DNA from 2 places in the Gordonia sp. SL306 genome. Region 2 is predicted to be linked to the other one. Evidence: predicted binding sites of a transcription regulator. Region 2 holds the regulator's gene; the other holds the start of a gene.
What was found. Region 2 encodes LexA, which represses DNA repair genes until DNA is damaged. Its sites were predicted from a motif close to CGAACANNTGTTCG; they were not measured.
Positions count from the first base shown of each region.

Region 1: a site for LexA is predicted at 1,622-1,635, ahead of OVA31_RS08690 (DUF222 domain-containing protein). Genes of this name have one in related genera too.

Region 1 covers NZ_CP113063.1:1,902,748-1,909,036, forward strand. The annotation lists gene fgd (glucose-6-phosphate dehydrogenase (coenzyme-F420)) at 1-731, opposite strand, end outside; gene OVA31_RS08685 (hypothetical protein) at 810-1,268, opposite strand; gene OVA31_RS08690 (DUF222 domain-containing protein) at 1,759-3,324, shown strand; partial or broken gene OVA31_RS24750 (MarR family transcriptional regulator) at 3,267-3,425, opposite strand; gene OVA31_RS08695 (NAD(P)H-dependent oxidoreductase) at 3,605-4,231, shown strand; gene OVA31_RS08700 (ABC transporter ATP-binding protein) at 4,278-6,182, shown strand; gene OVA31_RS08705 (TIGR03668 family PPOX class F420-dependent oxidoreductase) at 6,187-6,289, opposite strand, start outside.
Region 2 covers NZ_CP113063.1:4,744,378-4,750,666, reverse strand. The annotation lists gene hrpA (ATP-dependent RNA helicase HrpA) at 1-1,317, shown strand, start outside; gene nrdR (transcriptional regulator NrdR) at 1,337-1,828, opposite strand; gene OVA31_RS21755 (LysM peptidoglycan-binding domain-containing protein) at 1,931-2,482, opposite strand; gene lexA (transcriptional repressor LexA) at 2,721-3,479, shown strand; gene OVA31_RS21745 (putative PEP-binding protein) at 3,497-5,167, opposite strand; gene OVA31_RS21740 (DeoR/GlpR family DNA-binding transcription regulator) at 5,376-6,146, shown strand; gene OVA31_RS21735 (1-phosphofructokinase family hexose kinase) at 6,185-6,289, shown strand, end outside.

The DNA of each region.
Region 1 (6,289 bases), 2.5 Mb from region 2:
AGTGCCAGTTCGGGATTCGGATCGTAGGAGATCTTGATCTCGATCATCCGATCGATGGCGTCGAAGTCGCGCTCGGCCTTCTCCGCACCCTCCTTGACCGCAGGGATCAGCTTCTCCTGATAGAGATCGGCTCCCTTGCCCGAGGTGCAGATGAAACCGTCTCCCGCGCGTCCGGCGTAGCGTGCCACCACCGGTCCACCCGCAGCGACGTAGACCGGGATCGGCTTCTCGGGCACGTCGTACATGTACGCGCCCTGGGTCTTGTAGTACTCGCCGTCGAAGTTGATCTCCTCGCCGGTCCACAGTTCGCGCATGAGCTTGATCGACTCACGCAGCCGGGCGAAGCGCTCCTTGAATTCGGGCCATTCGCCCTGGAAGCCGGTCGCGTACTCGTTGAGGGCCTCGCCCGTGCCGACGCCCAGCATGATGCGTCCCGGATACATGCACCCCATCGACGCGAAGGCCTGCGCGATCACCGCCGGGTTGTAGCGGAACGTCGGGGTCATCACCGACGTCCCGATCTGCACCCGCTTGGTCCGCTCCCCCACCGCTGCCATCCAGGCCAGCGAGAACGGGGCGTGCCCGCCGTTGTGCCGCCACGGCTGGAAATGGTCGCTGACCGCGACCGAGTCCATGCCGTGCTCCTCGGCGGCCACCGCGATCTCCACCAGCTCACGCGGATCGAACTGCTCCGCCGACGCCTTGAAACCGAGCTTGAGTTCTGCTGCCACGTGTTACCTCGCTCCTGACGGCCGCGGCTTGTCGAGCGCGCGGACTCCTCACCGATCGATCACTCTGTTCCAACCTACTCAGGGCCGTGGGGTCGCGCTGCCACCGGTCGACGAACGCGGGGAATCCAGCCGTGCCTTCACACCCAGATGCGCCGCCGCGATGATCAATGCGACCAGGGTCATCGGCGCGCCGGCAAGCACTGACAAGAGCCAGAAGCTCGCCCAGTTCGCCAGACCCGCGAACGAGAGTCCGGCCAGCGCGATGACGGCCAGCCAGGACACCCACCACCGCATCGCGAGGGCCGCCACCACCGGTGGCGCGGCCAGCAGCAGTCCGAGTCGGACGAGCGGCCCGGCGCCCAGGGCATGGACCATCGAATCGTCACAGGTGGCCCCGCTGCGCGTACCGGGCTCGTACAGCACGCCGCCTTTCGAACACGACAGCGACCAGAGGGACACGGGTTCGACGGCGAACCACACGGTGAAAGCCACTGCGAGCACTGCCAACACCCACCACGCTGCGCGCACCTTCGCCACCCCCGGACCGTAGCGCGCCGGGGTCCGGAGCCGGGCGACCCAGGCGCGCTGTTGTCACGATCAAATCTGTCGGTGGGGTGACATAGAGTTCTTGTCAACGGGATCGACGAGTTGATGTGAGTACCGGAGCAAGCCGCTGCAGGGCCCAGTAGGGCTCGGCGGCTTGGTCTTTCAGAGAATGTGAATGCCGAGTGACGGTCCCGACGGTGTTCATTCGTTCTCTGAGAGGCGTGTCTGGTGTCGGGTCCGGCGTGGAGGTTGTCGTCGTGGTGGGGTGAGGTCTCGCCGTGGCCAGATCTGCCTGCCTTTTTCACCGGTCGGGTCGACGTCGCTGAGCTCGGCGAGGCTGACACCAATGATCTGATCGGCAGCCTGGTCTCAGCCCAACGCGGTCGCTCGTTTTTGGCGTGGCGCGATTATCGGGTGGCCGCCGAGTTGCATGCGCGGTTGGTGGGTACCGAGTCGGATCCGCACGATCTCTTGTTGGTGGATGGGTTCGCCGATTGTGCGGCGCGGATCGCGATCAGCTTCGGATGCGTTGCGGGATCGGTTGCCGCAGGTGGCCGAGCGGTTGCGGGACGGGCGGATCTCGGCGGAGCGGGTCACGTCGATCATCGCGCGCACCGATCTGGTTGACGGTCATGACTGTGCCGCCGTGGTGGATGCCGACATCGCTGCCTGCCTGGATCTGCACGAGGGTGCGTGGTCGGTGGAGCGGTTGCGCGACATGGTCGACAGGATCGTCTACCGACACGATCCTGATGCGGTGCGTGAGCGCCGGCAGAAAGCCGTGGACGCGCGGGGCGTATCCACCCGACCGTTGCCCGATGGGATGGCGAAGTTCTCGGCGACGATGTCGGCGGAGAATGCATGCCTGTCGGACGGGTCTGTGAAGGCGCTGGCCGCGTGCGCGTGTGAGCACGATCCGCGCACCACGCAGCAACGACGTTCGGATGCCACGTTCGCGCTGTTGACTGGCACTGCGTTCGAGTGTGAATGCCGACGTGAGGACTGCGACGCGGTCATCCCCGAACCGGGCGCCGTCGCGCTGACCGAGCCCAAGGTTGTCATCCACGTGGTCGTCGACGAATCCACTCTGAATGGTGACGCCGACAACGCCGGCTACATCGCCGGACACGGGGTCATATCCGACGAGCACGCCCGCGATCTGGCCGCGCGGCCCGATGCCGTGATCAAGCCGCTCGTGCCGAAAGGGACGCCGGAGAATCTGGACGGCTCGTTCACCGTGGCGGCCCATCTGCCGTCGGATCCGTACCGTCCGACGGCCGCGTTGGACACATTCGTGCGGATTCGGGACGGCTCCAGCGTCATTCCTGGGTCGGAGGTGTCCGCGTTCGACGCCGACCTCGACCACGTCGAAGAGTTCGACCACGACGATCCGGCGTCGGGTGGTCACACCCTGCCCGACAACCTCAACGCCAAAGACCGCTTCTGGCACCTGCTCAAGACCTTCGGCGACTGGGTCGACGACCAGTACCGTGACCGACACGGCGCGTTGAGGACCGAGTTCATCACCCCCGAAGGCTTGGTGATCCCGGGCGATCCGGAGAACCTGGACATCCTGTTCCCCGGGTTGCGGCGGATTCGGTTCAAAGTGCCACCCGGCGACGACGCCGACCCTTCGAGACGCTCGCACGCTCGCTCCTCAGGGAACGAGAATCGCTCCACGAGCCGGGTGGCGGCCAAACATGCCCGCCGACGCCGCGAACGCGAACGCAACCGGCAACGCCGCGAAGCGGAGGACGAGACCAGTTCTCAGCCCATAGCCTCGAACGCCCGGTCGAAGGCGGCCAAGGTGTCGATGACACGAGCCATGTCGCCTGGCGAGATCTCGGGGAAACGCGACCGCGCCTCGTCGAAGAGTTCGTCGCCGCGACGCACCGTCGCAGTACCAGCTTCGGTGAGGGCGATCTCGTTCTCCCGGCGCGATCTCGGCGACGGCGATACCACGATCAGCCCGGCCGCCACTCCGTTGTCGATCTGGCGACTGACTGTCGACTTCGTCAACCCGAGCCGGTCCGCGATCATCTGCTGATTGAGCCGATTCGGGAACGCGTCGATCGTCGAGAGCACCAGGAACTGCGGCAGTGAGATACCGAGCCCGCTGCGGAACAGCGCGTCACCGGTGCGATCCATCAGGCCCGCGACCCTGCGGAGCAGAAACCAGAACCGCGCGAAGTCGTCGGGCAGTTCGGGCAGGTCCTTGTCGTTCGGCACGACGATCACGGTAACAAAAGTTTGACCGACAACAGTTCAAGGCGTATCAGTTGTAGTTACAACTGTTGAATCCTGAACCTTTATCGGAGGCCCGAACCATGCGCACTCTCGTCGTCCTGGATCACCCGTACACGCTCACGTCCTCGGCCGACGTCGAGCACCAGCGCAGTTTCTCCGCCGCCGTCGCCGACGCGGCCATCCGAGGCGCCCGCTCCGCCGGCCATGAGGTCGACGTCATCGACCTCGCCGCGGACGGTTTCAACCCGGCGATGACCGCCGACGACCTGCGAGCGTGGCGCCTGCAGCAGGTCGCCGACCCGGTGGTGGCCGGTTACCAACGGCGTGTGCTGGCCGCGAATCACCTGGCGTTCGTCTTCCCGATCTGGTGGGAGGCGATGCCCGCGGCGACGAAAGGGTTCCTCGACAAGGTCCTCACCAAGGGCATCGCCTACGAGGAGATCGAGGGTGCGCGAGGCAATCCGTTTCGCAACCTGATGACCGAGTTGCGGGGCGTGTCGGTACAGACCGTGATGACCACCCCGCATCCCGTCTACCGCTGGTGGTTCGGCGACCCGGTCACCAAGATCATGTTCCGCGGGACCTTCGGCAAGATCGGCGTGAAGAACCTGCGCTGGCACAACTACGCCAATGTCACCGCCGCCGGGAACGAGCGTCGCGCAGCCCTGCTGACGTCGACGGAACAGCGTTTCGCGCAACTCGCGTGAGCGCCGATTGGACTTCAAGTGAACTTGAGGTTCTACGGTGGTCGTCATGAGCATGGAATCGGTGGGCTGGGACACCATGTACAAATCGATGAACGCGCCGGAGGCACGGAACCTCCGGGGCGAGCGAGGCACCACGCTGCGACGTATCGCGCAGTTCGCGAGGCCACATCGGCGCCGGATCGCCGTGTTCCTCGGACTGTCGGTGCTGACCGCACTGCTGACGGTCGTGACTCCACTGCTGGCCGGACGGGTGGTCAACCTGATCACCGGCGGCGGCAGCGGTGGTGCGATCGCCGGCTTGGCGTTGGTCATCGCGTTCATCGCCGTCATCGAGGCGGCAGCGGGCATCGGGACGCGCTGGTTCTCCGCCAACATCGGCGAGGGACTGATCCTGGATCTGCGCCGCTCGGTGTTCGACCACGTGCAGAAGATGCCGGTCGCGTTCTTCACCCGCACGCGAACCGGCGCCCTGGTGAGCCGCCTCAACAACGACGTCATCGGAGCGCAGCGAGCGTTCAGCGACACGCTGTCCGGCGTGGTGTCGAATGCGGTGACCCTGGTCCTGACGCTGGGCGTGATGATCGCGATCAGCTGGCAGGTGACGCTGCTCGCCCTGGTGCTGCTGCCGGTGTTCGTGATCCCGGCACGCCGGATGGGCAAACGGATGGCGTCCCTCTCCCGCGAGGCTGCCGAGTACAACGCGCGGATGTCGACGCAGATGACCGAACGGTTCTCGGCGCCGGGCGCGACCCTGGTCAAGCTCTTCGGTCGCCCTGACATCGAATCGACCGAGTTCGCCGATCGCGCAGATCGGGTGCGCGACATCGGGGTTCGCCGCGCAATGCTGCAGGCATACTTCATGACTGCTCTCACGCTCGTGTCGGCGCTCGCATTGGCGCTCGTCTACGGGCTCGGCGGGTGGCTCGCCGTCGGCGGCCATCTATCCGCCGGAGCCGTCGTCTCGCTGGCCCTCCTGCTCACGCGGATGTACGCGCCGCTGACCGCGCTGGCCAACGCGCGCGTCGAGATCATGAGTGCCCTGGTCAGTTTCGAGCGTGTCTTCGAGGTGCTCGACCTCGAACCGCTGATCGCCGACAAGCCGGATGCACGACCCGTCCCGCACGGCCCGGTCACCGTCCACTTCGACGACGTGTCCTTCGCCTACCCGTCGGCGGACAAGGTGTCGCTGGCTTCGCTGGAAGAAGTTGCGCAACTCGATAATCGGGGTGGCTCCACGGTCCTGCACAACATCGACCTCGAGGTCCCGGCCGGGACGATGACGGCGCTCGTCGGCAGCTCGGGTGCCGGCAAGTCGACCATCGCCAACCTGGCCACCCGCCTCTACGACGTCGACGCAGGCGCCATCGCGCTGAACGGTGTCGACCTCCGCGATCTGCAGAGCGCTTCGGTCCATCGGACCGTCGGACTCGTGACCCAGGACGGACATCTGTTCCACGACACTGTCCGCGCCAACCTGGCGCTCGCCGATCCCGAGGCATCGCAGGAGCGGATCTGGGACGCCCTGCGACGGGCACGCCTCGACGACCTGGTCGCGTCACTGCCGGACGGCCTCGACACCGTCGTCGGGGAGCGGGGATATCGGCTCTCCGGCGGCGAACGTCAGCGCCTCACCATCGCGCGACTCCTGTTGGCCCAGCCGTCGGTGGTGATCCTCGACGAGGCGACCGCACACCTCGACTCCACGTCGGAAGCGGCTGTGCAGGAAGCACTCTCCGAGGCCTTGGTCGGGCGTACGTCCCTCGTGATCGCGCACCGGCTGTCGACCATCCGCGCCGCCGACGAGATCGCCGTCCTGGAGCACGGCCGGATCGTCGAACGCGGCGACCATGCGACCCTGCTCGCACGCAACGGTCGCTACGCCGAGCTCTACCGCACACAGTTCGCCGAGGAGCCCCGATTGAATGTCTGTGACGAGGAATTGACGGCCTGACATTTCAGGGCCGGGCGGCCCATTCGTGCCACACCAGGTCGCGCACCACGATGACCGGGCCGTCCGGCCGTTCCGTGCGATATTGCTGATACTTCTCGGCGAGAAGG
Region 2 (6,289 bases):
GAACTGCGCTACCGGTTCGAGCCAGGAGCTCCCGACGACGGGGTCACCGTCGTGATCCCCCGGCCGCTACTCGATCACGTACGACCCGCAGGCTTCGACTGGTCGGTCCCGGGCCTGCGCTCCGAACTCGCCACCGAGCTCGTCAAATCACTGCCCAAGGCCCTGCGCAAGTCGATGGCACCCGCCCAGCGTTTCGCCGACCTCGCGGTCTCGCGATTGACACCCCGGTCGGAGCCACTGGTGACCGGTCTGTCCCGCGAGCTCACCTCGATCACCGGCATGACCGTGTCCCCGGGTGACTTCTCCCTCGATCGCGTCCCTGCCCATCTGACGATGAACTTCGCCGTCACCGACCGCGCCGGGACGGTGGTCGCGAGTGGCAAGTCACTGGCCGACCTGAAGAAGGGTTTCGCCGGGCACGACGACACCTCACGTCCCCGCGCCGTCCACACCTCCTGGACCGACGATGGCATCGGCGATCTACCCGACACCACCACCACAACGGTTGCCGGCCAGACGATCACCCGCTATCCGGGACTCGACGTCGTGCGGGACGACGCTGGACGGGCAACCGGTGTCACGCGGACCGAGTCCGTCACCGCGGCCGAACGCGACCGCAAGCTGACCGACGCGGTGATCGTGTTGTTGGAGACGACGATCCCGACGCTCCCCAAGAAGATCACCGGAACCCTCGACCCGGCCGGACGGCTGGCGCTGAGTCAGAGCCCGTATCGACGACCCGACGATCTGCCGGCCGATTGCACCCGGCGCGCGGTCCGTGACGCCGTGGCCACCCGAGACCTCACCGTCATCCGGACGCCCGGCCAGTTCGCGCGGCTCCGCGATGACCTCAGAACGACTGTGACCGACGCGGCCCCTGAGTATTTCGCGCTCGCCACGGACATTCTCCGGCATCTCGCCCCCCTCCGATCGGAGATCGACCAGGACAGCGGGTCCGTCGCTGCCGACGACGTGGCCGAGCAACTGGAGAACCTCGTCTTCGACGGATTCGTGGCCGCGACCCCACGCAGACATCTCACCGAGATCCCTCGCTATCTCCAGGCGGCGGAGAATCGATTGGCCGATCTCATGGGATCAACGACCCGCGATCGCGATGCCCTCGCCGCGGTCGACCGGGTGATCGCACACTGGAATCAGCGAGTCGCGCAGCTCCCCGTCGGCCGGCGCGATGCCTTCAACGAGTATGCCCATTGGATGGTCGAGGAACTCCGGGTCGGTCTCTTCTCGCAGCGACTCGGTACCGCCTATCCGATCTCCGAGAAGCGGGCGATGCGCGCACTGGACGTGTTCCATTGAGCGCACCGCTCCGACGCCGTCATTCGGAGACGGTCGGCCCCGCAGCGTCCACTGTCTTCTCGTGCGTCAGGTCGCCCTGCAGGTCGTCGATCTCGCGCTGGAAGTCCTCGAGCGAGTCGAACGAGCGGTACACCGACGCAAATCGGAGATAGGCCACCTCGTCGAGCTCACGCAACGGTTTGAGGATCGCCAATCCCACCTCGTTGCTGGGGATCTCGGCCGATCCGGATGCGCGCACCGCATCCTCGACCTGCTGCGCGAGCTGGGCGAGGGCGTCTTCGGCCACGGCACGCCCCTGGCAGGCCCGACGAACTCCGCGCATCACCTTCTCGCGGCTGAACGGTTCGGTGACCCCGTTGCGTTTCGCCACCGACAGCACGGCGCTCTCCACCGTCGAGAACCGGCGACCACACTCCGCACACGAACGGCGCCGTCGGATCGCCTGCCCTTCATCGGCGACACGCGAGTCGATGACCTTGGTGTCTTCGTTCTTACAAAACGGGCAGCGCATGTTGTCCTCACGCACGTCTCGGGACACTCCGGCGCACCGGATGCTCGCTACGCCGTGCCGGTTTCCGGCTGGAACCTGTGCCATGAGAATACCGTCCGTTGCTCAGCGGTATGCGGGCGCGATCAGTGCCTGACCGACCCGGAGTCCCGAGGAGGCCAAGGCGTTGCGCTCGACGATCTGATCGATGACCGACTGGCGCGGCAGATCCGGCGCCACCCGATCGGCGATCGAGCTCAGGGTGTCGCCCTGCCGGACGTGCACCACCTCGGTGCCCACCGGCTGCGGGGCGACGGACGCGGCGTAGTTCGACCCGACGATCGCGACGACCCAGACGAGCGCGGCCAGCGCTCCCCCGACCAGCACGGCAAGCGCGGCCGCACGACGTCGTGCGTAGACCCGCCGCTCATCTGCCGGTGCCGCACACCGGGTGCCGACGATCGTCGTGCCCGCGTTGTATCGACCGTCCGGACGACGGTCGGCCGGACGGGTCGGCTCGACCCTCGCGCCGCGCCTCGGACGCGAACCGACGCCGGAGGTGACCGGCCGTCGCGGCGCCAGCGCCGGTGTCTCGCGGGTCAGGGTGCCACTGCTCGGCACGTGGCGCGCGGGTGTCTCGCGGACGGACGTCTCGCGGGTCAAGGTGGCTGTGCTCATCGTGTCCTCCTGGGATCCGAATCGACCGTTCCCTCGATCACATGTTCGATGGAACGCATGTTCGATTTGTAGCACGCTGCGCCGACAAAGTCTCGACACGCGTCGAACAAATGTTTGAACCTGTCGGCAGGTTCGGTTAACCTCGGCCGTGAGACAACCGATCGACCAGCGATTTTGCGAGGCGAACCCGGTTCCGGCGGCAGCCGACGATGCAACAGCCGACAGGAAGGACTCAGCGATGAGCGACAAGGCCGGCGGGCGGCGTGGAGCCACCCGCGGGATCCACGAGACCGCAGACGCCCCCGACGACTCGTCGGAGCCGGCACCCGTCGTCGCCGAACCCGAGGTCGCCGAGGCGGCTCTCACCGCCCGGCAGCGCGGGGTCCTGGAGTTCATCCGTCAGTCCGTGCGAGAGCGTGGCTACCCGCCCAGCATCCGCGAGATCGGCGACGCCGTCGGACTGACGTCCACGTCGTCGGTGGCGCATCAACTCCGCACCCTGGAACGCAAGGGATTGCTCAAGCGCGACCACAACCGGCCGCGCGCGGTCAACATCCAGGACGGCGACCACACCCCGCCCGGCGGCGCGGCGGCCGGACTGGCCGACGGTCAGGAATTGCCCACACCGACGTTCGTGCCCGTGCTCGGGCGGATCGCCGCAGGCGGACCGATCCTGGCCGAGCAGGCCGTCGAGGACGTGTTCCCGCTACCTCGAGAACTGGTCGGAGAGGGATCGCTGTTCCTGCTGCGCGTCGTCGGCGAGTCGATGATCGACGCCGCCATCTGCGACGGCGACTGGGTCGTGGTCCGGCAGCAGAACGTCGCAGACAACGGCGACATCGTCGCGGCCATGATCGACGGCGAGGCCACCGTGAAGACGTTCAAGCGCAAGGACGGTCACGTGTGGCTGATGCCGCACAACGACCTCTTCGATCCCATCCCGGGCGACGAGGCCGCGATCCTCGGCAAGGTCGTCACCGTGATGCGGCGCGTGTGAGGATCGGCGGCCGAGAGTCAGCCACCGAGCGCCGCGGCCGCGACCGCACGGGCCTCCGCGGGATCGGCGGTTTTCAGCACTGCTTGCGCGGCTGACCGGCACTGGTCGAGGGTCACCTCCGAGAGGCGAGCCCCGACCGGCGCAGCCGCGGCGGGCGCCGCGGACAATGAACTGACGCCCATGCCGACGAGTACACATGCCAGCAGCGGGTCGGCGGCCGCCTCACCGCACACTCCGACCGGTTTGCCCGCCGCCTGACCGGCGCGGGCAACCATGTCGATCAGTGCCAGCGCCGCAGGCTGCCACGGATCCGTCAGTGTGGCGAGTTCGGCGGACATCCGATCCGCGGCCATCGTGTACTGCGTCAGATCATTGGTGCCGATCGAGACGAAGTCGACCTCCGCCATGATCGCGGGAGCCAGGATCGCAGCGGCGGGCACCTCGACCATCACCCCCGCGATCAATCCACGGCGCCGCACTTCGCCCGCGAATTCCGCTGCCTCGGAAGGCGATGCGATCATCGGGGCCATCACCCATGGCGTGGCTCCGCTCTCCTGAGCAGCGGCTGCGATCGCATCGAGCTGCGCCGCGCGGATCTCGGGATGGTCGATCGCGATGCGATTGCCCCGCACACCCAGCGCCGGATTGGCCTCGTTGAGCTGGGTCACGAATTTGAGCGGCTTGTCCGACCCGGCGTCGAGCGTCCGGATCACCACTTTCTGATCGGCGAATGCGTCGATCACCTCGCGGTACAACGTTGTCTGCTCGGCGATCGTCGGGGCCTCGGCCCGCTCGAGGAACGCCAGCTCCGTGCGGAACAATCCGACACCCTCGACGGGATGACCGGATGCGTTTCGTGCCGACGCTCCGTCGGCGACATTCGCGAGCACCGAGACCGGATGCCCGTCCGCGGTCGTCCCGGGTCCCGTCCACGACGCCACCGCGGCGGCCTTGCGACGACTCTCGTCGACGCCGGCCAGCGCCCTCGCCTCGTCGGGTTCGACCTCCAGAGTGCCCGCCGTGCCGTCGACGAGCACCGTGGTGCCGACGGCCACGGTGGCGAGCTCACCCACTGCCACCACGCATGGAATCCCCAACTGGCGGGCAATGATCGCGGTGTGACTCGTGGGACCTCCGAGACGCGTGACGAGCGCGGTGATCAGCGTCGGATCGAGCCCGGCGGTGTCCGCCGGGGCGAGATCGTCGGCGAGCAGCACCGACGGCACGGGCGGTTCCGGTACGCCGGGCTCGGGTATCCCGAGCAACTCGGCGACCACCCGATCGCGGACGTCGTTGAGATCGGTGACCCGCTCGGCCATCAGTCCGCCGAGCTTGGTGAACATCGCGGCGAACTGTTCGGTCGCCGCCACGGCCGCAGCCGGCGCGGGGGTGCCCTTGGCGATCAACGCCGACGCCGCACCGACCCAACCGCGGTCCTCGGCCAGGCCGGCGGTCGCCACGAGCACCTCCGACGCGGCGCCCGAGGCATGCGAGGCCCGCTCCCGGAGCCGTCCCGCCACCGCCGCCGCGGCGTCGGTGAAGCGTTTGGTCTCGACCTCACGCTCGTCCTCGGCGACGGCGTCCTCTGCGCTCGGGTCGTATTCCGGGCGGGCGCCCGGCCAGATGGCCGGACCGAAGGCCTTTCCGGCCACCACCGGTGTCCCCTGCAAAACCTGTGTCTGTGTCACCGAAGTCCTATCTGTCCGTCGGTCCGGGAACCGATCCCGTCCCGGACTCACTGGCCTGTATCGAGCAGCGGAGCGCATGTGGAATGGGCCCGTAACTGAAAGTTATGTGATTCAAGTTACAAGAAAACCTTGACTTGTCAACATAAACAGGCGTAAACACAGATATAGCAACATTGAAATCCACAGATTCCAACAGACGAGGACATCCGTGTACGCCGAAGAACGTCAGCAGGCGATCGCCGATCAGGTGCGGGCCAATGGCCGCGCGTCGGTCACCGCGTTGGCCACGCTGTTCGACGTGACCAGTGAGACGGTGCGTCGGGATCTCGCAACCCTCGAGCGCGCAGGACATCTTCAGCGGGTACACGGCGGCGCGGTTCGGCCGGGTTCCACGCCGGTGATCGGCGAGCTCGGCATCGACGAACGCCAGATGACCCACACGCATGAGAAGGTCGCCATCGGCCGTGCGGCGATCCGGTTCCTCCCACCGGACGGTGGTTCCGTGTTCTTCGACGCCGGCACCACCACCTTCCAGGCCGCCCTCGCCCTGCCACGTGACCGCCGTCTGACCCTGATCACCCACAGCATCCCGATCGCGGCCGCGCTGGCCGGCCACAACTCGTCGGACCTGCATGTCCTCGGAGGCCGGGTCCGCGGACTCACACAGGCGACGGTGGGCTCCGAGACGGTGGCGGCACTGGAACGACTGCGTATCTCGACGGCCTTCGTCGGCGCGAACGGGATCACCGAGTCACACGGACTCTCCACCCCCGACCCGGACGAGGCCGCCATCAAGGCGGCCATCGTGAGGGTTGCCAATCGCGTTGTGGTGCTTTCTGATTCATCAAAGATCGACCGTGAGGACCTGTCCTCGTTCGCCGATCTCGCAGATATCGACGTGCTGGTCACCGACGCCGGGATCGACCCGGTCACCTCCGCGGCCCTGTCGGCACGCGGGATCGACGTCGTGATCGCGTGACCGAGAGGACCCCCATGACACAACCATCAACACCGCCGGTGATCCTGACCGTCACCGCCAATCCGAGCCTCGACCGCACCCTCGAGCTCGCCGCACCGCTGCGCCGCGGTGAGGTGCAGCGCGCGACGTCGGTGCGTGCCGAA